3 regions of the Ruegeria sp. F11 genome follow, and region 2 is predicted to be linked to each of the others. Evidence: riboswitches for the same ligand, from Rfam matches in the RefSeq annotation. Region 2 holds a riboswitch; each other region holds the start of a gene.
What was found. Region 2 has a riboswitch for cobalamin ahead of ACR0NJ_RS00450 (DUF1636 family protein). Riboswitches for the same ligand answer to the same signal wherever they lie in the genome.
Positions count from the first base shown of each region.

Region 1: it holds a riboswitch for cobalamin, as region 2 does, so the genes downstream of both, ACR0NJ_RS05645 (DUF1636 family protein) here and ACR0NJ_RS00450 (DUF1636 family protein) in region 2, are expected to answer to the same signal.
Region 3: it holds a riboswitch for cobalamin, as region 2 does, so the genes downstream of both, ACR0NJ_RS04315 (hypothetical protein) here and ACR0NJ_RS00450 (DUF1636 family protein) in region 2, are expected to answer to the same signal.

Region 1 is NZ_JBQFOW010000003.1:245,797-253,618, reverse strand. Features, by position in the region: partial or broken gene ACR0NJ_RS05665 (GH1 family beta-glucosidase) at 1-160, shown strand, start outside; gene ACR0NJ_RS05660 (glucokinase) at 155-1,186, shown strand; gene ACR0NJ_RS05655 (carbohydrate kinase family protein) at 1,226-2,152, shown strand; gene ACR0NJ_RS05650 (D-lyxose/D-mannose family sugar isomerase) at 2,173-2,838, shown strand; cobalamin riboswitch at 2,893-3,096, shown strand; gene ACR0NJ_RS05645 (DUF1636 family protein) at 3,196-3,552, shown strand; gene ACR0NJ_RS05640 (ABC transporter ATP-binding protein) at 3,549-4,340, shown strand; gene ACR0NJ_RS05635 (ABC transporter substrate-binding protein) at 4,337-5,287, shown strand; gene ACR0NJ_RS05630 (FecCD family ABC transporter permease) at 5,289-6,299, shown strand; gene ACR0NJ_RS05625 (LacI family DNA-binding transcriptional regulator) at 6,305-7,318, opposite strand; gene ACR0NJ_RS05620 (extracellular solute-binding protein) at 7,545-7,822, shown strand, end outside.
Region 2 is NZ_JBQFOW010000001.1:87,329-95,150, forward strand. Features, by position in the region: gene ACR0NJ_RS00435 (cobalamin biosynthesis protein CobG) at 1-186, opposite strand, end outside; gene cobN (cobaltochelatase subunit CobN) at 183-3,476, opposite strand; gene cobW (cobalamin biosynthesis protein CobW) at 3,480-4,535, opposite strand; gene ACR0NJ_RS00450 (DUF1636 family protein) at 4,532-4,912, opposite strand; cobalamin riboswitch at 4,996-5,199, opposite strand; gene ACR0NJ_RS00455 (NAD(P)-dependent oxidoreductase) at 5,234-6,301, shown strand; tRNA gene ACR0NJ_RS00460 (tRNA-Cys) at 6,343-6,416, opposite strand; gene ACR0NJ_RS00465 (protein-L-isoaspartate O-methyltransferase family protein) at 6,645-7,298, shown strand; gene ACR0NJ_RS00470 (TolC family outer membrane protein) at 7,394-7,822, shown strand, end outside.
Region 3 is NZ_JBQFOW010000002.1:354,725-362,546, forward strand. Features, by position in the region: gene ACR0NJ_RS04305 (DNA polymerase III subunit gamma/tau) at 1-1,454, opposite strand, end outside; gene ACR0NJ_RS04310 (protein-tyrosine phosphatase family protein) at 1,565-2,068, shown strand; gene ACR0NJ_RS04315 (hypothetical protein) at 2,070-2,477, opposite strand; cobalamin riboswitch at 2,568-2,788, opposite strand; gene ACR0NJ_RS04320 (alpha/beta hydrolase family protein) at 2,911-3,804, shown strand; gene rsgA (ribosome small subunit-dependent GTPase A) at 3,837-4,865, opposite strand; RNA gene ffs (signal recognition particle sRNA small type) at 5,023-5,121, opposite strand; gene ACR0NJ_RS04335 (bifunctional 2',3'-cyclic-nucleotide 2'-phosphodiesterase/3'-nucleotidase) at 5,161-7,035, opposite strand; gene nudC (NAD(+) diphosphatase) at 7,213-7,822, shown strand, end outside.

The DNA of each region.
Region 1 (7,822 bases), on a different contig from region 2:
GGATCAGGGCGTTCCAGTCAACGGCTATTTCATCTGGTCGCTACTGGACAACTACGAATGGGCTTTCGGGTACGAAAAACGCTTCGGGCTGGTGGATGTGGATTTCGAGACGCTGGAACGGACCCCCAAAGCCTCGTTCCATGCGGTGAAATCAATGCTCGGCGCGGGCAAGGTTTCCCTACCGCTGGCGCAACCGGCAGGGGCTGTGCATGAACATTGGAATCTGGTCGCGGATATCGGTGGTACAAACACCCGCCTAGGCGTTGTTTCGAACGGAGAGCTGGTCGATCTGCGTAAACATCCGACCGGTACTTTGCCTGATCTGCTTGAGGCTTTCCACAGCCTGCGCGACGAAATCGGAACCAATCCCCAGGCGGTTGTGGCCGCCGGGGCCGGGCCGGTGCGAGACGGGGTTATCCGCCTGACCAACGCCCATCTTGACTTGTCCGAGGTCGAACTTGCGCAGGCCACAGGCGCGAAGAATACGTTTGTCATCAATGATTTCACAGCCGCCGCTTGGTCCGTGGCCGAGGTGACACGCGACCATGTGGCAGTTCTGCAGGGGCAGGATACTCCGCCACCCGGAACCCGTCTTGTTGTGGGCCCCGGCACCGGACTGGGCGTTGGTGCGCTGCTGTATTCCGAAGGCCACTATCACACCGCCTCGGGCGAAGGTGGCCATGTGGGTCTGTCGCCGCGCCATCGGGATGAGGTGGACGTGTTCGACGCCGCCCGCCGCATCTCGCCCGAGAGCTTCTTTGATGACAGTCTGACGCTGGAGGCAGAGATGTTCCTGAGCGGCACGGGCCTGCCGATCCTATATCAGGCCGTCGGCATGGCAAGTGGCCAAGCCGACACGCCGGTGCGAACGGCAAAGGACATCCTGCAGGATGCCCGCGATGGCTCTGACCCCATCGCTGTCAAAACGGCACAGATGTTCACGACACAACTGGGGGCTTTGATGGGCGATATGGCAGTGACTCTGATGCCGACCGGAGGGGTGTTTCTGGTCGGTGGAGTCGCTGAAAAGAACCGCTGGCTTTTTGGCGATACGTTCCGGGCGGCATTCAACGCGGGTGGGCGGTTCAGCGATCTGCGCCGTTCGATGAACCTTTATGTGTCCGAACAGGCCGAATTTGGCATTGTTGGCGCTAACAATTTCTGCAAAAATGCGCTCGCGCGGTAAACTTGCCGCCTGAACTGAATTTCGCGGAAGGAATGCGGGATGATCCTGTGCTGCGGTGAAGCCCTGATCGACATGATCGCCGAGCCCACGACCTCGGGTGCAAGCGGGTTTGTGCCGCATTCGGGCGGGGCTATTTTCAATACGGCGATTGCCCTTGGCCGTTTGGGTGCTCCGGCGGCCATGCTGACGGGTCTGTCCTCGGATATGTTTGGCGATCAACTGGCGCAGGCGCTGAAAGACAGCCACGTGGACACCGCGCATGTGATCCGCTCGGACAGACCGACAACGCTGGCTTTCGTGCAATTGAAGGACGGGCACGCCTCGTACACTTTCGTTGACGAAAACACCGCGGGCCGGATGTTGCGGGCCGAGGATATGCCGGACCAGTTGCCCGCCGTGTCAGCGCTGTATTTTGGCGGTATCAGCCTGGCTTGCGAGCCTTGCGCCGACGCCTATGCCGACCTTCTGGACCGCCACGGCGCGGGTCGTGCGGTCATGCTGGATCCCAATATCCGCCCGGGTTTCATTCAGGACCCGACCCGGTATCGCACGCGGCTGAACCGGATGATCGCGCAGGCGGATATCGTCAAGGTCTCGGACGAGGATCTGGACTGGATCGTGCCGGGCCCGGAACCTCTGGCCGAGAAAGTGCCGCTTTTGCTGCAGGCGGGGCCTTCGGTGGTTATTGTCACCCGAGGCAGCGAAGGGGCCACGGGCTATCTGGCGGACGGAACCGAAGTGTCGGTGCCAGGTCAGCCGGTCGATGTTGTCGATACGGTCGGTGCGGGCGACACGTTCAACGCCGGTGTTCTGGCCGAGTTGCACAAAGCCGGAAACCTGACCAAAGACAGTCTTCAGGCGCTGGGTGTCGACAATCTTCGCGCCGCCTTGTCCTCTGGCGCGGCTGTTGCCGCCGTCACAGTATCCCGCGCCGGGGCGAACCCGCCCTGGGCGCACGAGCTTTAACCCCTAATAAGGGCAATCCCATGAAACGATCCGATATCAACCGCATCAAGGCCGAGGCGCAGGCCTTTATCCATTCTTTCGGCGCTGTGCTGCCCCCTTTTGCCGACTGGTCCCCCGACCAGATGCGCAGCGAAAAGGCGGCTGGCATCCGGGATCGCAGTCTGGGCTGGGACATTACCGACTACGGTCAGGGCAGGTTTGATGAGCTGGGCCTGTTTCTGTTCACCCTGCGCAATGGCGACGCAAATGACCTGAGTCTCGGGCGCGGGATGCTATACGCGGAGAAACTGCTGATCTCGCGCGACAAGCAACTGTCCCCGATGCATCGCCATATCGTGAAGGCCGAGGATATCATCAACCGGGGTGGCGGTGATCTGGTGATGGAGATTTACGCCTCGGACGCAGATGGAGGGATCGACCGGGACACTCCCGTTGTCGTGCCCAGCGACGGTTGCCCCGTGACCATCCAGCCCGGTGAGCTTTTGCGGCTCGCGCCGGGGCAAAGCGTCACGCTCATGCCCGGCATCTGGCACGCCTTCTGGGCGGAACGCGGCGACTGTCTGATTGGCGAGGTCTCGACCGTTAATGACGACCGCACCGACAATGTGTTCGAAGACCCGATCCCGCGCTTCGCCACGATCGAGGAAGACGCCGAACCCGATTTCCTTCTTGTCGCGGATTATTGACCGGCGTCAGCGTGGCGCAGTCGAACCCACGCTCTTGACAAATATTCCGTCCCCGGACTAGCTGCACGGGATGGTTCCCGACGGCGTGCCCGAGGGATGAAAATGGGAATACGGTGCGGCCTTTGTGGGCCAATGCCGTGACTGCCCCCGCAACTGTAGGCGGAGAGCGACGCCAAATCGCCACTGGCCCGAGGGCCGGGAAGGTTGGTCGAGCAACGACCCGCAAGTCAGGAGACCTGCCATCATATGTTCAACCAACCCGGGGCGGGGCGTCCTGGAAGGAGGCTTTGATGGCACGCGTGCGTGTTCAAGATACCGGCAGCATCTGTCTGCATTTGGCATTTTTCGGGGCGAAGAATGCCGAACGATACTGATCACTACGTGCTGATTTGTGAGACCTGTCAGGGGCCTGTTTCGGCGGACGTTGCGAAAGACGTTCTGGACCGCCAGCTTCCTGAAGGTTTCAAAACCCGCCTGATCGCCTGCATGGCAGGGTGTGAACGGCCCATGACCGTGGGCCTGCAGGCACCGGGCAAGGCCCAGTATCTGTTCGGCGATATTCAGACCGAAAAGGACCTGACCGCGCTGGTCGAGTTCGCCTGCCAGTATCGCGACACGCCAGACGGCTGGACCAGTGCCTCGGACCGTCCCCCTGCCCTGCTGACCAAAACCCTATCGCGCCTGCCCCGCCTGCCATCGGAGGATGAGGCATGAGCTTTCTGGTGGCCGAGGGTTTGGAGTATTACGCGCTGAACGGCGACGTTCTGTTGCAGGACACCTCGTTCAGCGTCGAAGAGGGTTCGATTCTGGCGATTGCTGGCCCGAATGGCGCGGGCAAGACCACGTTGCTGAAACTGCTCTGCGGGGCCGAACGCCTCGCGTTCGGGGATGTTCGTATTCGCGGTCAAAGCCTGCGCAAACTCTCTGCCACGCAGCGGGCGCGGACGATTGCTGTGGTCGGCCAGCAGGAGTTCCCGGACAGTCGGCTGCGGTTGCGGGAATATGTGGCGTTGGGCCAAATTCCCATCAAAGCGGAAAGATCGGCCAAGGATCATGCAACCGATCTGAAGCGGGTTCTGGATGTCACCGGGCTGTCGCATCTGGCAGAAAAGCCGCTGGGCAGGCTGTCCGGTGGGGAAAGGCAGCGCGCCCATATCGCGCGGGCTTTGGCCCAAAATCCGGATTTGCTGTTCCTGGACGAACCCACCAATCATCTGGACCCCGATGCCAAGGGCCACATGCTGTCGCTGGTGGCTGAACTGGGCGTGACGGTTGTCATGATCGTGCACGATCTGGTCATGATCCCGGAATTCGCGACCCATGTCGCCCTGATGAAGGCCACGCGCCTGACCGGCTTTGGACCGGTGAGCGAGGTACTGACCCCAGACCGCGTCCGCGAAACCTTTGGCGTGGATTACCTGTGCTTTCAGCATGAAGGCCGCGTGATCCCCGCGCTCGATATCCGAAAACGTAAACTGTCACCTTATGAGGATTTAGGATGAAGCAGAAACTCTGGTCCGTGGCGCTGATCACCGGTCTTGCAAGCGGCGCGGCGGCGCATGAAGTCACGGTCGATAACTGCGGTGAGCCGCTGGTGTTTGACACCCAGCCCGAGCGCCTGGTCGTGCATGATATGAACATGACCGATATGGCCTTTGCGCTTGGCCTGCAGGACAAGATCGTTGGCCTGACCGGCATCACCGGCTGGTACAAGACCAGCCCCGATTTCGACGCGCAGCGCGGCGACATCCCCGAGCTTGCGCCGAAGTACCCCACCATCGAGAACCTTGTCGCGGTGGAACCCGACCTGTTCTTCGCAGGCTGGTATTACGGCATGAAACCGGGCGGTGATGTCACGCCGGACACGCTGGCCCCCTTCGGCATTAAGACCATGATCCTGTCTGAGAGCTGCGTGCATCTGGACAAGGACCGTCCCGAGGCCAGCATGGACCTGCTGTTTGACGATGTTCTGCGTCTGGGCAAAGTGATGCATGTCGAAGACAGGGCCGAGGCGCTGGTGTCCGGCTGGAAAGAGCAGCTTGCCGCGATCAAAACCAAAACCGCAGATGTGACCAAGCCGCGTGTCTTCCTGCTGGACGGGCCCGCTGATGCGCCCTTTACCGCTGGCAAATTCGCCATCCCCGACGCGATGATCACGGCTGCTGGCGGTGTGAACGTGACCCATGATCTGGATACAAGCTGGGGCCGCACCTCGTGGGAGGCCGTTGCCGCCGCGAACCCGGAATTCCTAGTGCTACTGGACTATCAGACCGGCAACGGGGCGGAAGACACGTTCAAGTTCCTGCAGGAACACCCGGTGATGTCGCAGACCGATGCGGTCATCAACAAACGCTGGATTGGCCTGCGCTACGAAGAGCTGACCCCCGGACCGGCCAACATCGACGCCATCGAGAAAATGACAAGGGCCATGCACCCGGTGAGCAACTGATATGGCCCAAACGGGCCGTTTGATATTGCTGGGGGCGGTCGTTCTGATCGCCCTTTTGCTGTTGTCCGTGGTCTACGGAACAACGCCGATCCCGGTGCGGGACGTTATCTCGGCGATTGGCCTTGGCACTGGTCTGACCGATGGTGAGATGTCGCCCATGCACCGGATCGTGTTCGATCTGCGCCTGCCTCGGGCCCTGTTCGCCGCTGTCATCGGGGCTGGGCTTGGTGTTGTTGGCGTAGTTCTGCAAACCACCACGCGCAACGATCTGGCGGACCCGTTTCTGTTTGGCCTGTCCTCGGGTGCTGCGGCGGGTGCAGTTCTGGTGATCACGGTCACCGGCGATGTTCTGGGCATCTGGACCCTGCCGCTAGCCGCGTTCTGCGGCGGCTTGATTGCATCGGGCATTGTCCTCGCACTTGTTCACAGCCTGCGCACCAGCGCGCCGGAGAAACTGATCCTGGCTGGGTTGGCGGTGTCTTTCCTGTTCTCGGCCATCACCAACTACCTGATCTTCGCCGGAGACAGCCGCGCCGCCCATTCTGTAATCTTCTGGATGCTGGGCGGGCTGGGTCTGGCCCGGTGGGAGACCTTCCCGCTGGTTCTGATCGGCCTCGGTCTGATCCTGAGCTATGCTCTCTACCGCAGTCGATGGTTGGACGCGCTGCTGACCGGGGATTTTACGGCTGCCACGTTGGGCATTCCGGTACAGGGCCTGCGGTTCAGCATGTTCTTTGTCGCCGCGCTTGCAACAGCCAGCTTTGTTTCGGTCGCGGGTGTGATCGGGTTTGTCGGCCTGATGGTCCCCCACATCGCCCGGGGCATTGCCGGAACCCTGCACCGCAACTTGCTGGTGGCCTCAGCAATTGTCGGAGCGATTCTGTTGACCCTGTCCGACATCCTGTCTCGGCTTCTTCTCGCGCCGCAGGAACTGCCCGTGGGGATCGTGACCACCTCCATCGGGTCGCTGTTCGTGTTTTTGTACCTGTTCAAATCGGCACGGAGTGACTGACGTTGTTAATGCGTCCCGCGCGGCACGAAATACGGGTCAATCAACAGCGTTTCACTCTGGCTGGCGGGGTCTTCCAGCCGGCGTTCAAGCAATCGGATGACGTGCTCGACCGACTGGTCTATGGGGTTGTTCACGGTGCTTAAGTTGAACATCGGCCAGCCAGCCATCTCGATGTCGTCAAACCCTACAATCGACAGCGACCCCGGTACATCCACGCCCAACTCGCGCGCTGCCGTCAGGGCTCCAATGGCGCTGGCGTCATTGGCGCAGACAAGCGCGTCCAGATCGTGATCTTGCAGCATCCTCATCGCCGCGCGGTAGCCCGCCTCAACGGTAAATTCTCCGGCCTTTTCCGCGATCAGCGGCAGGCTGGCTTGTTCGAGGGCGGTGATCACCCCCGATCTGCGCTCGGCCGAGGAGGCGAAACAAGACGCCCCGGCGATGTATCCGAATTTCCTGCGGCCCCGCTTGATCAGAGTCTGCGCGGCGAGCCGTGTGCCTTCGGCGTTCTTGCAGCACACATTATCGACGCCCGGTGCGTGAACGATTCGTCCGGACGAAATCATGGGCACACCAAATTTACTGCACTGTGCGACCAGCGCTTCCGGCATGCTGCCGCCCCTCAGAATCAGGGCATCCAGCGGGTAGCGCAGAACCTGATCAATCGCGGCTTCGGCCCGCGTGTCGCCGCCATCAATCAGGATCGGCCACTTGTTTAGAATGTTCAGTTCGCCCACCAGCCGGTTGACGAATTCTGAATCGTAGGTATTGCGCATGTTGCCCACGAAAACCGCCACCAGATGCGACCGACCACCTTTCAGACCCGCTGCCAAAGCGTTGGGCTGATAGCCCATGCGGGTTGCGACCTCATGGATCTTTTTCCGTTTGTTTGCATCAAGATAGGCCCCGGGCGTGAACGCCCGCGAGACCGACGAACGCGACACGCCTGCAGCATCTGCAACAGCTTGCGCCGTTACCCGGCGCGGCCTTTCGGCTGGATTGATCACGTCGTCGCTCACGTCCAAGGCTTCCCCTTTTTTGGTCGAATTTGTCAATATTGCTAGGCAAGTTTCAAAAAACCGTCATATGATGCGCGTATGTGACCACGTGTGCACATCGGGTCTGATTTTCGAATCTCCCGGCGCGCGCAAATGAATTCACTTCTGGGGGGCAGACCTCCCGTAATCTGGCGTGATGACGTGAATTGCGGCATCGCCTGCGCCATTACTGGACCGGAGAATCAACATGACCAATCTCAAGTTCTGCGCAACTGCTGCGGCTTTCGCGTTCACCGCGACTGCGGCCTTTGCCGAAACCGAAATCACCTGGTGGCACGCCCATGGCGGTCAGCTGGGGGAAACCGTCAACAAGGTGGCTGAGAAATTCAACGCCGCGCAAGACGAATACAAGATCACTCCGATCTACAAGGGAAGCTACGAAGAGACGCTGACTGCAGGCATCGCCGCTTTCCGTGCAGGCGAACAGCCAAACATCATGCAGGTGTTCGACGCTGGTGCCGCGAC
Region 2 (7,822 bases):
CAGATTGGCGCGGTTGGTCAGGTCGATGGTTCCATTGCCGAAGCGTTCGGCCAGCGCACATAAGCCGACTGCCTGCGCGGCGTCGAGACGGGCCAGTCGCGGGCGCACCCGCACAACCAAGCCGTCGCCCGACATCATCGGGCGGTGTGCGCCGGGGCACCATCCCTGAACGATGGGGGCGCTCATCGCAACCCCTCCAGATCGGCGCGGATCGAATTGCGGCGGGTGTCCCAAAGACCGGCCTCCAGCAGGGCGCGGAACCGGTCCTGCATGGCCTGATACGCTTGCGGATTGGCTTCTTGCAGAAAACTGTCGACCTCGGCATCGCCAAGCGTGGCGTCGTGGTACAGGTCAAACAGATGCGGCGCGACGGTGCCCGAAAGATGTGCGAATGAGGCCATGTGATCCAGGGTTGCTGCGATCTCGGCAGCCCCCCGGAAGCCGTGCCGTTGCATCCCTGCGATCCATCCCGGATTGGCGGCGCGGGCGTGAACGACACGGCTGATCTCTTCAGGCAAAGTGCGGGCGCGGGGGTTTTCGGGGTTGGTATTGTCCAAGTGGTAAAGCTGCGCGCTGCCGCCGGTGATCTTTTTGGCGGCGGCGAACCCGGCCTCGTGCGTGGCGTAGTCGTTGGCCAGCAACAGGTCGGTTTCAGTCAAATCCTGTAGGTGAACAAAGCCGTCGGCATTGGCCACGCGCTGCGTGATCCCGTCTTTGTCCTGCGCGACATGCTCGCCTTCCAGCGCAAAGGAACTGGCGTCCAGCCACGCCTCGCCCGCCTGCGCGCGGGCCTCATCAGTATAGGTTTCGGACAGGTGGGTCATGTTCAGACCATAGCTGCCGGGGGCCGGGCCATAGACGCGGGCCGCCGGTTCCTGACCGGCATAGGGGTTCCAGTCCGGAGCCTCATCCCGCGCCGACAGGGCGCGGACGGCTTGACCATAAAGCGCGGAAAGCGTCGGGAACACGTCGCGGAACAGGCCCGAGACCCGCAGCGTCACGTCCAGACGCGGGCGGCTGAGGTCGGTGATCGGCAGCACCTCGATGCCCGAGACCCGCTCGGACCCCTTGTCCCAGACCGGTTTGACCCCCAGCAGATGCAGCGCCATGGCGAATTCCTCGCCCGCCGTGCGCATCGTGGCCGAGCCCCAGAGGTCAACGATCAGACCCTTTGGATAATCGCCTTCCTCTTGCAAATGCCGCCGCACCAATTCCTCGGCCAGCTTCACGCCTTGGGTATAGGCGCCGCGGGTCGGCACCGAGCGCGGGTCGGTGGTGTAGAGGTTCCGCCCCGTCGGCAGCACGTCAGAGCGCCCGCGATAGGGGGAGCCAGAGGGACCGGCCTCGATCCGCTTTCCGGCCAGTGCGGCCAGCAGGCCCTTGCGTTCGGCATGGGCCGAGGGTGCGGGGTCGAAATTACCAGTGACCTCGGGCACCCGGCCAAAGATGTGCAAGCCATCGCCGAACTGGCTTTCCTTGATGTCACAGACAAAGCGGTCAATGCGGGTGATCGCCTCGGCGGTGCAGGTGGCTTGATCCAGCCCCAAATCACTTTCCAAACCGATAGCCTGTGCCTCGTCCCGGATATCTTCCTGCAGTCGGTCGCGGCGTTTGGGGTCGAGCCCATCTGCGTTCGAGAACTCGTCCAGCAACGACTCCAGCCGCACCATCCGATCTGGCGTGCCGCTTTCCTTCAGCGCGGGCGGGATGTGGCCCAGTGTGACGGCTCCGATCCGGCGTTTGGCCTGTGCGGCCTCGCCGGGGTCATTGACGATGAAGGGGTAGATCACCGGAAGGTCACGGATCAGCGCCTCGGGCCAGCAATCGGCGGACAGGGCGACCGATTTGCCCGGTAGCCATTCCAATGTGCCATGCGCGCCGATATGGATCAGTGCATCGGCGTGCAGGCTTTTGCGCAGCCACAAATAAAACGCAACATAGCCGTGGCGCGGGGTGCGAGACAGATCGTGGTAATCGTCATCGCGCAGTTCGGGCGTACCGCGTTCGGGTTGCAGCGCGACAAGGCCCTTGCCCCGGCGCAGAGCGGTGAAGTGGAAGGCACCATCAGTGCAGGCGGGGTCGTCTTCGGGTTTGCCCCAGACGGTTTGCAGGTCTGTGCGCAACTGTTCAGGCAGGTCCGCCAGCGCGGTTTGATACTCCGAAAGGGGCCACGACAACCAGACATCCGGCAGCGTTTCAGCAATCGGCTCGGCCGGCGCAGTGCTGTAGCCTTCGGCCTGCAAGTCGGACAGTATGGCCTCGGCCGAGGCCAACGCGTCCAGACCCACCGCATGTGCCATCTGCCAATCCTTGCCGGGATATGTGGACATGACCAGCGCGGGCACCCGATCCGCCTTGGGCTTGTCGTTCAGGTTTAGCCAGCCGGTCACGCGGTCGATGAGGGCCTCAATCCGTTCAGGCTCTGCGCGGTGGGCAAAGCGGGAGTATTCCAGATGTGGGTCGCGTTTGCCGGGTTCTTTGAACGACGCGATGCCTGCGCTGATCCGCCCGTCCACCTCGGGCAGAACGACATGCATCGCGAGGTCGGCAGGAGATAGACCGCGTTCCGCTTCGGCCCATGCTTTGCGGCGCGAGGTGGCCAGCGCGACCTGAAACACTGGCACATTCGCCGCGTCCAGAGGCGAGGTGCCCGACGCGCCTTTACCTGAGAACGACGTGGCGTTGATGATGGCAGACGGGTTCATGGCCGCAATGGTGTCGCGCAGCCAATCGGCGGCTGCGGGCGCTTTCAACGAGGGGGCGAAGAGGCCCACAGCCTCCAGACCCCGCGCGCGCAGGCTGCGGATCAGGGCTGCGACCGGGGCGGTATCAGCGGAGGTCAGATAGGCGCGGTAGAAGGTGACGAGGATGCGTTTGGTATCGCCGGAGAACGCCTCATCTACCGGGATCACACCGCGATCCGGGCACCATGCACCGCATTCGGGGATGGTTTTTGCCCCCATCACGGGACCTGCGTAAAGCCCCGCTGCCAGCGCCATCTGCGCCAGTGCCGCCTGCGCTGCAACCTCTCCGCCCGTGTCGCAGAGATGCGCCAAACGGCGGAGGGTCGAGACGGGTAAGGTGGAATACTCATCCAGCCGCGTGTCTTCGCGCCCATCGGCAGGCAGGACGGCCAAAGCGATCCCTTTGGCCTGCGCCAGCGCCAGAACCTGCTGCAAACCGTAGGACCAATAGGGCACCCCTCCGATCAGACGGATCAGGATGCCTTTGGCCCCTTCCAGCGTCTGCTCGACATAGGTGTCGATGGACAAGGGATGTTTCAGCGCCGTCAGATTGGCCAGCCGGAGGGTCGGCATCCGCCCTTCTGGGCCGCCGCCACGATGCCAGCCTGCCGCGAAAGCGCCGAGGTCACTGTCAGAAAAGGACAGCACCACCAGATCCGCCGGGCTTTGGCCCAGATCGGTCGGGGTCTCGGTTTCCTCGAGCCCGTGGCTTTCGCGGAAGACGACGTGCATGGCTTACTCGGCGGTCTCGGTCACGCCCACAAGGATATCGCGGATTTCGGCCTCTTTGATGTCGTCATGCTCAGCAATGACCACAAGGCGCGAGCGGCGGTCTTCGCCGGGCTCCCACGGACGGTCATACTGATGACGCACACGCGCACCTACGGCCTGCACCAGCAGGCGCATGGGTTTGCCCTGAACGGCGGCATAGCCTTTGACGCGCAGGATGTTGAGTTCCTTGGCCAGACGTTCGATCTTGGCAACCAGATCCAGCGGGTCGGCCTGTTCCGGCAGCTCGACGATGATGCTTTCGAAATCGTCATGCTCGTGATCGTGATGGCCGTCGTGATGGGAGGGACGAGCGTCCATGTCATCTTCGGCGGCGGCCTCAAGGCCCAGCACGACGCGCACGTCTACGGCACCTTCGGCCACCTCAACGACGGGCAAAGGGCGCGGGGCTTCGGCGGCGATGATCTCTCGCGCTTTCGCGACACCTTCGGGACCGGCCAGATCGGGCTTGGTCAGCAGGATGATATCGGCGCAGGAAATCTGATCTTCGAATACCTCGGACAGCGGTGTTTCGTGATCAATCGAGTCATCGGCCAAGCGCTGCGCGTCCACCGCCTCGACATTGGGCGCGAAACGACCCGCAGCGACGGCCTCGGCATCGGCCAGAGCGATCACGCCATCGACCGTGATCTTGGACCGGATATCCGGCCAGTCGAAGGCTTTCAGCAGCGGCTTGGGCAGGGCTAGGCCGGAGGTTTCGATCAGGATGTGATCGGGGCGCGGCTCCAGCGCCATCAGGGCCTCAATCGTGGGTATGAAATCGTCAGCCACGGTGCAGCAGATGCAGCCATTCGCCAGTTCCATGATGTTCTCGGCCGGGCAATCCGGGATGGCGCAGGATTTCAGGATATCGCCATCTACGCCCACATCGCCGAACTCGTTGACCACAACGGCCAGACGCTTGCCCTGCGGGTTCTGCATCAGATGACGGACCAGTGTCGTTTTGCCCGAGCCCAGAAAGCCGGTGATCACGGTGACGGGCAGTTTTTCGAGATTGCTCATTTCAGGGCTCCAATCGGGGGAATGCGGGCCGCACAGTTTTTGCGGAAATGTTCGGGACGCTCGCGCCATTTAACGAGGCCATCCTCGGTCGCGAGATACTTGGTGGCGCCGTCAACGATCACGTCAATGTGGTCGACCTCGTTCAGATGCTCGTACACGAATGTCCAGCGATCCGGGCCACCACGCAGCACGATGGAACAGCCCTCGTCACAGTTCGACAGGCATTCCACGGCTTTCAGCGTGATCCCTTCGGGCAGGTCCGCCTGTTCCAGCGCCTTGTGCAACAGGGTGCCGGGGCGTTGCGCGTCATCTTCGACGGGCAGCCCGCGACGGCAAGTGGTGCAAACCAGCAATTCGACCGGAGCGGTCTCGGTCATGTCTCTCATCCCCCCAAATCCTCATCGTGGGGGACGGGGTTTCATGCGGGTCCATTGACCCGACACCGGAACACCCCGTCCGGTTTCATTCTCGGGTGTTGGCAGGTCTCCCGGCTTGCGGATGTCAGAGGTGGTCCTCTGTCGGATGTCCCGCCTTCCCGGCATTCGCCAGTGGCTTGGGCACCCTCTCCGGTCACGGTCGCGGGGGCGGCTGCGTTTGGCGGATGATCCGCTGACGCATTCCCTTTTCATCTGCTGTCGCAGACACCAACGAAAGGGACATGCGGCAGGGTTGCCCCGCTTGTCAAGCGCAACACGCTGATCCGCGATCACGCGGGTAAAAAGCGACCTGTCCGGGTCGCTGGGCGGCATGATCCGGTTGGGCCGACGTGCTGGCATGGTTCGCAAGACGCGAACAGGAGGGTGCGGCGCATGAAAGTAGGGTTTATCGGGCTGGGCAATGTGGGGGGCAAGCTCTCGGGATCGCTGTTGCGCAACGGGATCGATCTGACGGTGCATGATCTAAACCCCGATCTGGTGGCCGCGTTTGTCGCCCAAGGGGCCAAGGCCGCTGAAAGCCCGGCCCAACTGATGCGCGATTGCGATGCGGTGATCACTTGTTTGCCATCCCCCGCTGCCTCGGACGCAGTGATGCAGGAAATGCTGCCCGAGGTCACCCCCGGCAAAATCTGGATGGAGATGTCGACCACCGACGAGGCCGAGGTCAAACGCCTTGGCGCGATGGTGATCGAACGGGGCGGAACTGCGGTGGATTGCCCGGTCTCGGGCGGCTGCCATCGGGCCGCGACGGGCAATATCTCGATCTTCGCGGGCTGTGATCGACAGACGTTCGAGCGCATCCTGCCCTTCCTGACCACCATGGGGCGGCGCATCCTGCATACGGGTGAATTGGGTTCGGCCTCGGTGCTGAAAGTGCTGACCAACTATCTCGCTACCGCCAACCTGATCACCTGCGCCGAGGCTTTGGTCACCGCCAAAGCCGCCGGGATGGACCTTGGCACCACCTATGAGGCGATCAAGATTTCGTCGGGGACATCCTTTGTGCATGAGACGGAAAGTCAGGTCATCCTGAACGGTTCGCGCGATATCTCGTTCACCATGGATCTGGTGAAAAAGGATATCGGCCTGTTTCAAGAGGTCGCCGATCGCGCCGGAGTGCCGCTGGAGATCAACCCGCTGATGATCAAGATTTTCGAAGACGGGATCGCGCGCTACGGCGACCGCGAACTGTCGCCGAACATCATCAAACGGCTGGAAGAGTCCACCGGCCTGGACATCCGCGCGCCCGGTTTTCCGGCTGAAATGGAGGATGATGAGCCTGAAGAGCCAGGGTATGAGGTGATCCCGCAAGGGCGCGCCGCAGAATAATGCGAGCAACCAGACCGCAAAACCAAGGTGTTTCAGAGAGATGGAGGCGAGTACCGGAATCGAACCGGTGTACACGGATTTGCAATCCGCTGCGTCACCACTCCGCCAACTCGCCTTTTCAAGTAAAATCAAATACTTGCCGTGGTGTGGAGGGCGTTTTAGCAGCTTTCGCTGGGGGCGTCCAGTGGGAAGAATGTAAAATCGGCGCTCGCCTCGCAAATTGAACGCCCTCGCCCCGGTAGCAAACCCGTCACAAAACCTCGGTTGCGGCATCTGGGCCGTTGCCGGTGCTCAAGGGATGTGGCACAAGCCAGATAATCAAGGGCTCAAGACGAGAGATCACATGACAGATTTCGCCACCCGGCGCCGCACGATGGTTGACACGCAGGTTCGGCCCTCGGACGTCACAAAATTTCCGATCATCGACGCTATGCTGAATGTGCCGCGCGAGAGCTTTGTGCCCGCGTCACAGCGTGAGGCGTCTTATGCCGATGGCTTGATCGACCTGGGAAACGGGCGCTGCATGCTTGAGCCGCGGACGCTGGCTAAGATGCTGGATCTGCTGAATATCTCTGGTGACGAAGCGGTGTTGGATATTGGTTTGGCGCTTGGCTATTCCACTGCTGTTGCGGCGCGTATGGCCGAGTTGGTTGTGGGTGTCGAGGAAGACGAAACCCTTGCGTCCGAGGCGCAAAGCCTGCTCAGTGACGTGAATGCCGACAATGCGATTGTCCATGTGGGACCTCTGGCGCAGGGTGCGGCTGAACATGGGCCGTATGACGTGATCATGATCCAGGGGGGCGTCGAGGAAGTACCGGACGATCTGCTGGGCCAGCTCAAGGATCATGGCCGCATTGTTTGCCTGTTTATCGAAGGCAATCTGGGAACCGTCCGGATCGGCCGCAAGTCCGGCGAACGGGTTAGTTGGCGAGATGCCTTTAACGCCAGCGCACCGGTTTTAGAAAGTTTTTCCGCAAAGTGTGCATTTTCGCTATAGTTGTTTGACAGATATTTTTGCCGCCTTGATTAGTTGAAAACAAAGACGCAAACTGCCGGAGAGGCAGCGTTATTTCGATTTGAGAGGATTTGGATATGCGTGGTACGGCGACAGGTAAGCTGGTCAGGGCGTTGGCTTTGACCGCTGGCATTGCCATCAGCGTGGTTCCCGGACGTGCAGCATGGGCGGACAATATTACAGATGCGTTCATCGGCGCGTATAACACCAGCGGCCTGCTGGAACAGAACCGGGCCCTGTTGCGTGCAGCGGATGAAGATGTGGCGATTGCTCTTTCGGCCCTTCGCCCGATCATCAACTGGACGGTTGATATCAGCCAGGAATACACAAGAACACGCACCGGAACGACGGTAACGACGACCAACCCGGCCCGGTTCTTCACCGGGCTGACTCTGACCCAGCTGATCTATGACGGCGGCGCGTCGGTGTTGGGCAAGCAATCTGCGCAGGAGACTGTTCTGTCGACCCGGCAAACGCTGATCGACATCGAACAACAGATTCTGTTC
Region 3 (7,822 bases), on a different contig from region 2:
TCGACCAGCAGCTTCACGTCCCGGTTGGCGCGGATCAGTTCGACCACGTGGTCAAAGGTCGGATAGCGGGCGAGCGCGGCTTGTGTCTCCTGCGCCAGCGCTGCCACGGGTGCGCTGCCCGATCCGCGCGGGGCAGGGGTGTAGGTGGCAGGCGCGGCGCTGGCCTGAACCGGCGGTGCGCCATTGTTGGACAGAGGGACACCGCCACCGGGGCCATTTGGCGGAGGCGGGGCGTCCTGCAGGCGTTTGATCAGCTCTTCGGGGCTGGGCAGGTCGGCCACATGGGTCAGGCGGATCACCGCCATCTCGGCGGCCATCATGGCATTTGGGGCGGCCGAGACCTCGTCCAGCGCTTTCAGCAGCATCTGCCACATGCGGGTCAGGACGCGCATCGGCAGCGCCTCGGCCATTTGCTGGCCCCGGGCGCGTTCGTCGGGGGAAACGGTCGGGTCTTCGGCGGCGTCGGGCGTGATTTTCACCACCGACACCCAATGCGTGATTTCGGCCAGATCGCGCAGGACGGCCAGCGGGTCGGCCCCTTCGGCATACTGCGCGCTGAGTTCGGTCAGCGCGCCCGCCGCATCGCCGCGCAGGATCATGTCGATCAGGTCCAGCACGCGACCCCGGTCAGCCAGACCCAGCATCGCGCGCACCTGATCGGCGCTGGTCTCACCCGCGCCGTGGCTGATCGCCTGATCCAGCAGCGAGGTCGCGTCACGGGCCGAGCCCTCGGCGGCGCGGGTGATCAGCGCCAGCGCGTCCTCGGCGATCTGAGCACCTTCGGCGTCGGCGATCTTGCGCAGCAGGCCGATCATGTCCTCGGGCTCGATCCGGCGCAGGTCGAAGCGCTGGCAGCGGGACAGGACTGTGACCGGCACCTTGCGAATCTCGGTGGTGGCGAAGATGAATTTCACATGCTCGGGCGGTTCTTCCAACGTCTTGAGCAGCGCGTTAAAAGCGCTGGTCGAGAGCATGTGGACCTCGTCGATGATGTAGATCTTGTAACGGGCCGAGGCCGCGCGATAGCGCACGCTGTCGATGATCTCGCGGATATCATTCACGCCGGTGCGACTGGCGGCGTCCATCTCCATCACGTCGACATGGCGGCCTTCCATGATCGCTAGGCAATGCTCGCACTGGCCGCAAGGTTCTGTCGTGGGGCCGCCCTGACCATCCGGCCCGATGCAGTTCATCCCCTTGGCGATGATCCGGGCCGTGGTGGTTTTGCCGGTGCCACGAATGCCTGTCATGACAAAGGCTTGCGCGATCCGATCGGCCTCGAACGCGTTTTTCAGCGTGCGCACCATCGCGTCCTGTCCCACAAGATCGGCGAAAGTTTCCGGGCGGTATTTGCGGGCGAGAACCTGATAGGCGGGGCTGGGCGTGTCGGTCATGTCTGCTTTCGCGGATTCGAGGTCTGCCGCAGCGTAGAGGTCGCCGCCGCCCGCGTCCACAGCGTGTCGTCAGGATTTTTGTTTTGGAAAACGCCGGTCCTTGCGTAAACTGGTTCAGCCTATTTCAGAGACTGTATTTTTGGCGATTATTGTACGAGGGGGCTCGGTTTATGTCTCAGATGGCAATCTATGCCCTGCAGGTTGGGGGCGGTACGCTGGCTTTGACGCCGATTCCAGGCTGCAGCGGGGATTATTCCGGCGATCTGGACCTGATTTCGGACTGGAAACCGGGGCTGGTGATTTCGATGACTACTGCGGTTGAGTTGTTGCAGCACGGTGCGCAGGATTTTGGCAGCGATATTCAGGGCCGCGCCAGCCGTTGGGTGCATCTGCCGGTTGAAGATTTTGGTGCGCCGCCACAGGAGGTCGTCGACGCGTGGCCCTCGGTCAGCGCAACGGTGCGGCAAGCGCTGTCCGGTGGCGGGCGGGTGCTGGTTCACTGCCGGGGTGGCTGTGGCCGGTCGGGCATGGTTGTCCTGCGGTTGATGGTCGAAAGCGGAGAGGCCCCGGACAAGGCACTGTCACGGTTGCGGGCCATCCGGGCCTGCGCGGTCGAGACCGAGGGGCAGATGGCCTGGGCCGTCGGGACGGCACAGGTGGTGAGTGACGCGTGAATCAGACCGAAACCTGATGAACCTGCGCTGGCACTTCGCGCGGGGCAATTGCGGTGACTTCAAGCATGGCGCAGGGCGGGCTGGTGATTGCGCTTGAGGGCAAAGCGGTCAAGCCGGTGCCAAAGATCATGTCGGCATAGCGGTCCAGCGCTTCCAGATCATCCCCGGCCGCCTTGCCGCAAAACACCCGGACCTGATCCGGGCGCGCCCGAAACCAGGCGGTGCAGCCGCCGGAACAGAAACTCAATTCGCTGCTGCCTTCGATTTCGAATTCATCGGTGGTTACGGGCCCGGCCTGCGCAACCGCTTGCGTCAGCGCCCGCGCCATTTGGGCCAGCGCCGGGCAGGTTTTGCCGGTCCGCTGGCATACGGTTGCAGTGAATTGATGTGTCTTCGTCTTCCAGATCATCCTGCGCCCTCCGCGCGGCGGACGGGGGATGCGGATCAGGCGGGACTGCGCGAAGCTGTCAGGACCTGCCCGGACACCCCGCCCGAGTTTCGGTTTCAGTTTTTGATGGCAGGTCTCCTGACTTGCGGGTCAAAGCGTTGCCGACCTTCCCAGCCTTTCGGCCAGTGGTGTTCCGGCAGTGCTCACCGCTTACAGTTGCGGGGGCAGTCGCGGCCTTGGTTCGTTCCGGCAAAGCCGGGCAGAACCGCACCGAGTTCCCTTTTCATCCCGACCCCTTGTGGGGGCCGGAAACCATCACACAATCGCTAGCGGTTGGCCGGGGCCCGAGTCAAGCTGATCTTGATCCGAGTTTTGCGCTGATCGCCCGAAGCGGACGTTTGGTCATGCGGGTTCGCTGTTGACTTGCGCGCGCCGTTCAGCGCCTGATCAGAAAATGAACCGATTGGTTCAGATTGATTCCGAGGGTGCCATGTTGGACGCGCAGCAGACGGTGTTGACCGAAGATTTTCAGTTTCCCTCCGGCCCGGCGATGCTGTCGGCGCGGTTGTACCAGCCTGTGACCGAGCCGGAAACGGTTGTCGCGCTGAACAGCGCCACCGGCGTTCCGCGCGACTATTACCGGCATTTCGCGCAGTGGCTGGCATCTGAGCGGGGCATGGCCTGCCTGACCTATGACTATCGCGATTTCGGGACGTCCGCGTCGGGGTCACTGAAGCACTCGACGGTCACGATGGCGGATTGGGCTCTGACCGACATGCCCGCTGCCCGCGCCGAGATGCGGCGGCGTTTTCCCAACGCGCAGCACTGGACCATTGGCCATTCGGTCGGCGCGATGCTGGGGCCGGTGCAGCCGGATATCGACCGGATCGACCGCATGATCTGCGTGTGCTCTGGGCTGGTCACGCTGACCGATCACCCCTGGCCCTATCGGGCGCTGGCGGGGCTGTTCTGGTACGGCCACGCGCCGTTGGCGGTGCGGATGATGGGCTATCTGCCGGGCAAGGCGCTGGGGTTTGGTTCGGATTTACCTGCGCCTGTGTATTGGCAGTGGCGTCGGTGGTGCACGGCGCCGCTGAACTACGTGCCCGAGATTGGCAAGGGGCTGCCAGAGGCCAAATGGGCCGGCTCAGGCGTGCCGGTGGATCTGTTCACATTTGAAGACGATCAGATGGTGCCGCCGCAAGCCGTCTGGCGGCTGGCCGATCTGTACGGGCCTGAGGCAAAACGGCATCTGCTGTCCCCGCAGGATTTCGGACTGCGCGAGATCGGCCATATCGGCGTTTTTGCGCGGCGTAACGCAGCTGTCTGGCCGCGCCTGATTGGCTGAGAAAGGGCACCGGGAACCCAGTGCCCCTGCAGTCATAGCCCTTTGCGGGATTTCTTGTCCTGCATCACGGACCGCACCATTTTGCCAAACGCCTTGTCGCGAGCCCGCGATTGCGCCACGGTTTCCGAGTTCCTCTGATCCTCGCGCCGCAGCTTCCGCCAACGCTCCAGCCGGTCGGCATCCAGCGTGCCGTCTGCAATGGCCGCTTGCACGGCGCAACCGGGCTCGGCCTCGTGCTGACAGTCCGAAAACCGGCATAAGGCGGCACGTTCGAGGATGTCCGAGAACACCTCATCCACGCCCTCATGCGCGTCCAGCAGGCGCAGGGCGCGCATGCCCGGCGTGTCGATCAGCCAACCGCCGTTTTGCATCCGGTGCAGGGCGCGCGCGGTAGTGGTGTGCCGCCCCCGCGCGTCGTCCTCGCGAATGTCGGCAGTACCGTCCTGTCGCCCGGTCATCCCGTTTGCTAACGTGGTCTTACCCACGCCCGACGACCCGACCAGCGCGGCTGTTTGTCCCTTTGGACACCAAGACAGAACCTGCTGCATGTCATCAGCCTCCAGCGCATTCACCGTCAGAACCGTCAGAAACGGTGCCAACCCCTGTGCCTTGGCGGCATAGTCCGAAGGATCGGCGCAGGTGTCTGCCTTGGTCAGAACCACAACTGGGTAGCAGCCGGATTGATAGGCAAGAGCCAGATATCGCTCCAGCCGGGGCAGGTTGAAATCGGCGTTGCACGAGCTGACGATGAACAGCACGTCCACATTGGCGGCGATAAGCTGCGCCTCGGCCTCGGTGCCTGCGGCGCGGCGTTGCAGGGTGCTACGCCGCTCCAGCAGGTGGCGGATTCGGTTATGGTCGTCGCTAAGCACCCAGTCGCCAACGGCGAAATCGCCCGTGGGCCGATCCGGGGACAGCAGAGGCGCTTCGCCCTCCGCATTCACTCCGATCAGCCGGTCGCGGTGAACGGCGGTGATGCGATAGGGATTGCACGAAGGATTGGCCGCGTGCTGCGCGGCAAAGTGAGAGGACCATCCAAGATCCGTAAGCGTCAAAGTCATTGGTCTGCCTGTGTTCAGGTACAGCAAAACCCACAGATGGCGGGCGCGCATCCGTCGGTCATGGGTTCAGGCAGTCGCGTGGATAGGGTTCAGAACCGCTCTGCCCGAAGGGTCTTTGCTACACTCATAAAAGCCCTCCTGCGGCTCGGGTTTGAATAAGTGAGAGGTTGGACATCGACCCAAGCGGGGCTCGTTGTGGCTGCTTCCTTCCGGACCTGACCAGGTTGGCGAGGCGCTCGCCCGCGCCAACCTCTCAATCCCCGGTATAGGCAGGTGCCGGGCAAAAGACAACCCGTCAGAGTGTCAGGCGTATCTGCTCGAACCCGTCCCCGTCGCGCCCCAGTTGTTCAGGGGCAAAGATGTCCAGCTCGTCCAGATACTTGATCGCGCCGGGACCGGTTCTGAGGATGGCAGAGGCTCCTGAAATAGGGGAAAACGAGAAAGGGTGCCGAGCATTTTCAAGCGGGTCCTGCGGCAGGTTTTTGGACAGGTAAGCCCGCAGAACCTCTTTTATGTCCACCTTGGGCAGGTCAAGGAGTCGCGCATTTAACAGCGCCCGGACATTCCCGCCTCCGCTGGCGCGAAAATTGTTCAGCGCGACGACAAATCTCTGGTCCGGATCGATTGGCTTGCCTTGGAACTCAACCTCTCTGACCCGTTGGTGGGTGAGGTCCGTCAAGGCCCCCTCGGCATCGAAACGCGCGGGTTGGGACAGGTCGATCCGGTAGCTGAGGCCAAAAAGAACGTCAAAATTGTATCCCACGCGCCGGGAATCGATCAGATCACGGGTTTGACCGGGGGCCTGTTGGTTGAAGACGCTCGCCGACATCTCAAGCCACTCCTGCACCTGAGCGCCCGTCGCGATGATCCCCCGCAATTCGTTGGGAAACAAATGCAGATCCGCGATGTGGCGCAGGCAGATTTCCCCGGCGGGGACGTCACTGTACCAGCGCGGGCCGGATCGCCCGCCGCTTTTGCAGGGCGCAACAGCCGACAGGACCGGCAGGCAGGCCAGATCGGGGCCAATCAGGTGCGGGCGCAACGCTGCAGCCTGCGCCGCCGCCAGTAACGCCAGCCCCCGATCCGGTGCGCAGAGGCTGAAATAGCTGTGTAGATCATCGGCAATTCGGGCGACCGGTTCGGCGACCATGGCCCGCGTCCCCTCATGCGCTGGTGCAAAAAGCCGGACCAAATCGGGGTGTTCGGGAACGGGGTCGGTGTCGGGCAAGACCGGGTGCAAGTCGGCGTGGCTTTCTTCAACCCGCCAGATGCCCCGGTGGTCCTGAGACAGCGACAAATCGATCACTCCCAAATAAGAGCCCGCCGATCCGGCCATGACGGCAGGTTTGCCATAGATGCGCCCGGCCAGAGGTTCCACATGCGCAAGCCCGTCATGCGCCGGGCCGGGCAGGGTGAGATGCGTATGACCGGCAATGACCGCATCAATACCGTCAATCGCGGCCAGAGGGATGGTGGCGTTTTCCAATCCGGGCGTGGCCTCTGACCCGCCGAGGCCGGAATGCGACAGCGCAATGACCAGATCGCAACCCTCAGCACGCAGCAGTTGCACCTGCTTCCGTGCTGCTTCCAGAATGTCCTCGGCGACAACCTCGTCCAGCAACAAGTGAGAGGCCCAGCGGGTGGTTTGCGGCGGCAGAACGGACACCACTCCGATCCGGATGGTTGCAGGCTTTCCGTTCAGGGATACCGTGCGCTCAAGACTTGTGCTGTCTGCCCAACCCTGCCGAGCGCCCCGGCGGTGCATGTTGCTGCAGACCACCGGGAAGGGGGCCTGCGCGAGAATGTGGTCGAGTACCGGCAACCCAAACTCAAAGTCGTGGTTTCCAAGCCCGATTGCATCATAGCCTAGCACCGCGAATGCCTGCATCAACGGATGGCGTTCCGCCTCGGTCACTGCCCATTCACCCAGCGGTGTTCCTTGCAGGGAATCGCCATTGTCGAACAGCAGGGTTAGGGCATCGCCCGCTTGCGCCCGGGCCTGCTGGATCAGCGTGGCCGTTCGCGTGAAACCAATCGCCGGATCGGGCCGGTCGGCGTAGTAATCAAAGCCGGTCAGGTTCATATGCAGGTCGGTGGTCGCAAGAATACGGATTTTGGCCCGAAGTTTTTTTTCGAGCTCTCGCCCAGTTAAAGATTTGTTTAATATCAATTTTCTACTTTTGGATGCTGTTTCTTAATCAAATTCACTAGGAAGTATAATAGATGAATTTTCCGGGGCTGCCTTGCGACCTTTCCGTGGCAATACCGAGGCTTCGGGGCCGTGAATTGCCATTGCAACGCCGGGTGAGACGTGGCAGCCCTGTGCGCAAGACCCAAAGGACGTTCAATGAAAAACGCGGAACTGGTGACATTTGGCGGCTCGGGCCTAAACCGGGCGGCACATCTTCGCGGTGATGGTGACAAGCTGGATGCAGCGCGTCGTGATCCGATGGCCAGATGCGCGCTGGTCTGGCGCGGAAAGCTTTTGGTGCGGGGGGAAGGGCTGGATCAGCTTGCACTGATCCCGATGAGCCATGATCTGATTTGCAATGGTCCGGGCGGGGTGGTGGAAGCACCAATTTTTCTGGGATGCACCGAGGCGGGCGCGCCGGTTTTTGCCGCCGATATCTCGGATTGGGCGGCGGAAGGGCTTGATCTGACTGGGCTGGGCGAATTCGTCGATAAGTCCGAACAGCAGCACCCGGACCTGCCCGAAGGGTATGTGTTTGCCGAGTTGCGCCGGATCATGACCCGCCTGTCCGCGCGCGACGCGGAACTGGCGGCGACCGCCAAAGCCGTGATCGGCTGGCATCAGACGCATCGCTTTTGCGCCCGCTGCGGTGCGCCAAGCGAGCTGTCTCAGGCCGGATGGCAGCGCAGTTGCCCGTCCTGCGGCGGTCAGCATTTTCCCCGCACCGATCCGGTTGTGATCATGCTGATCACCCATGGCGATTGCG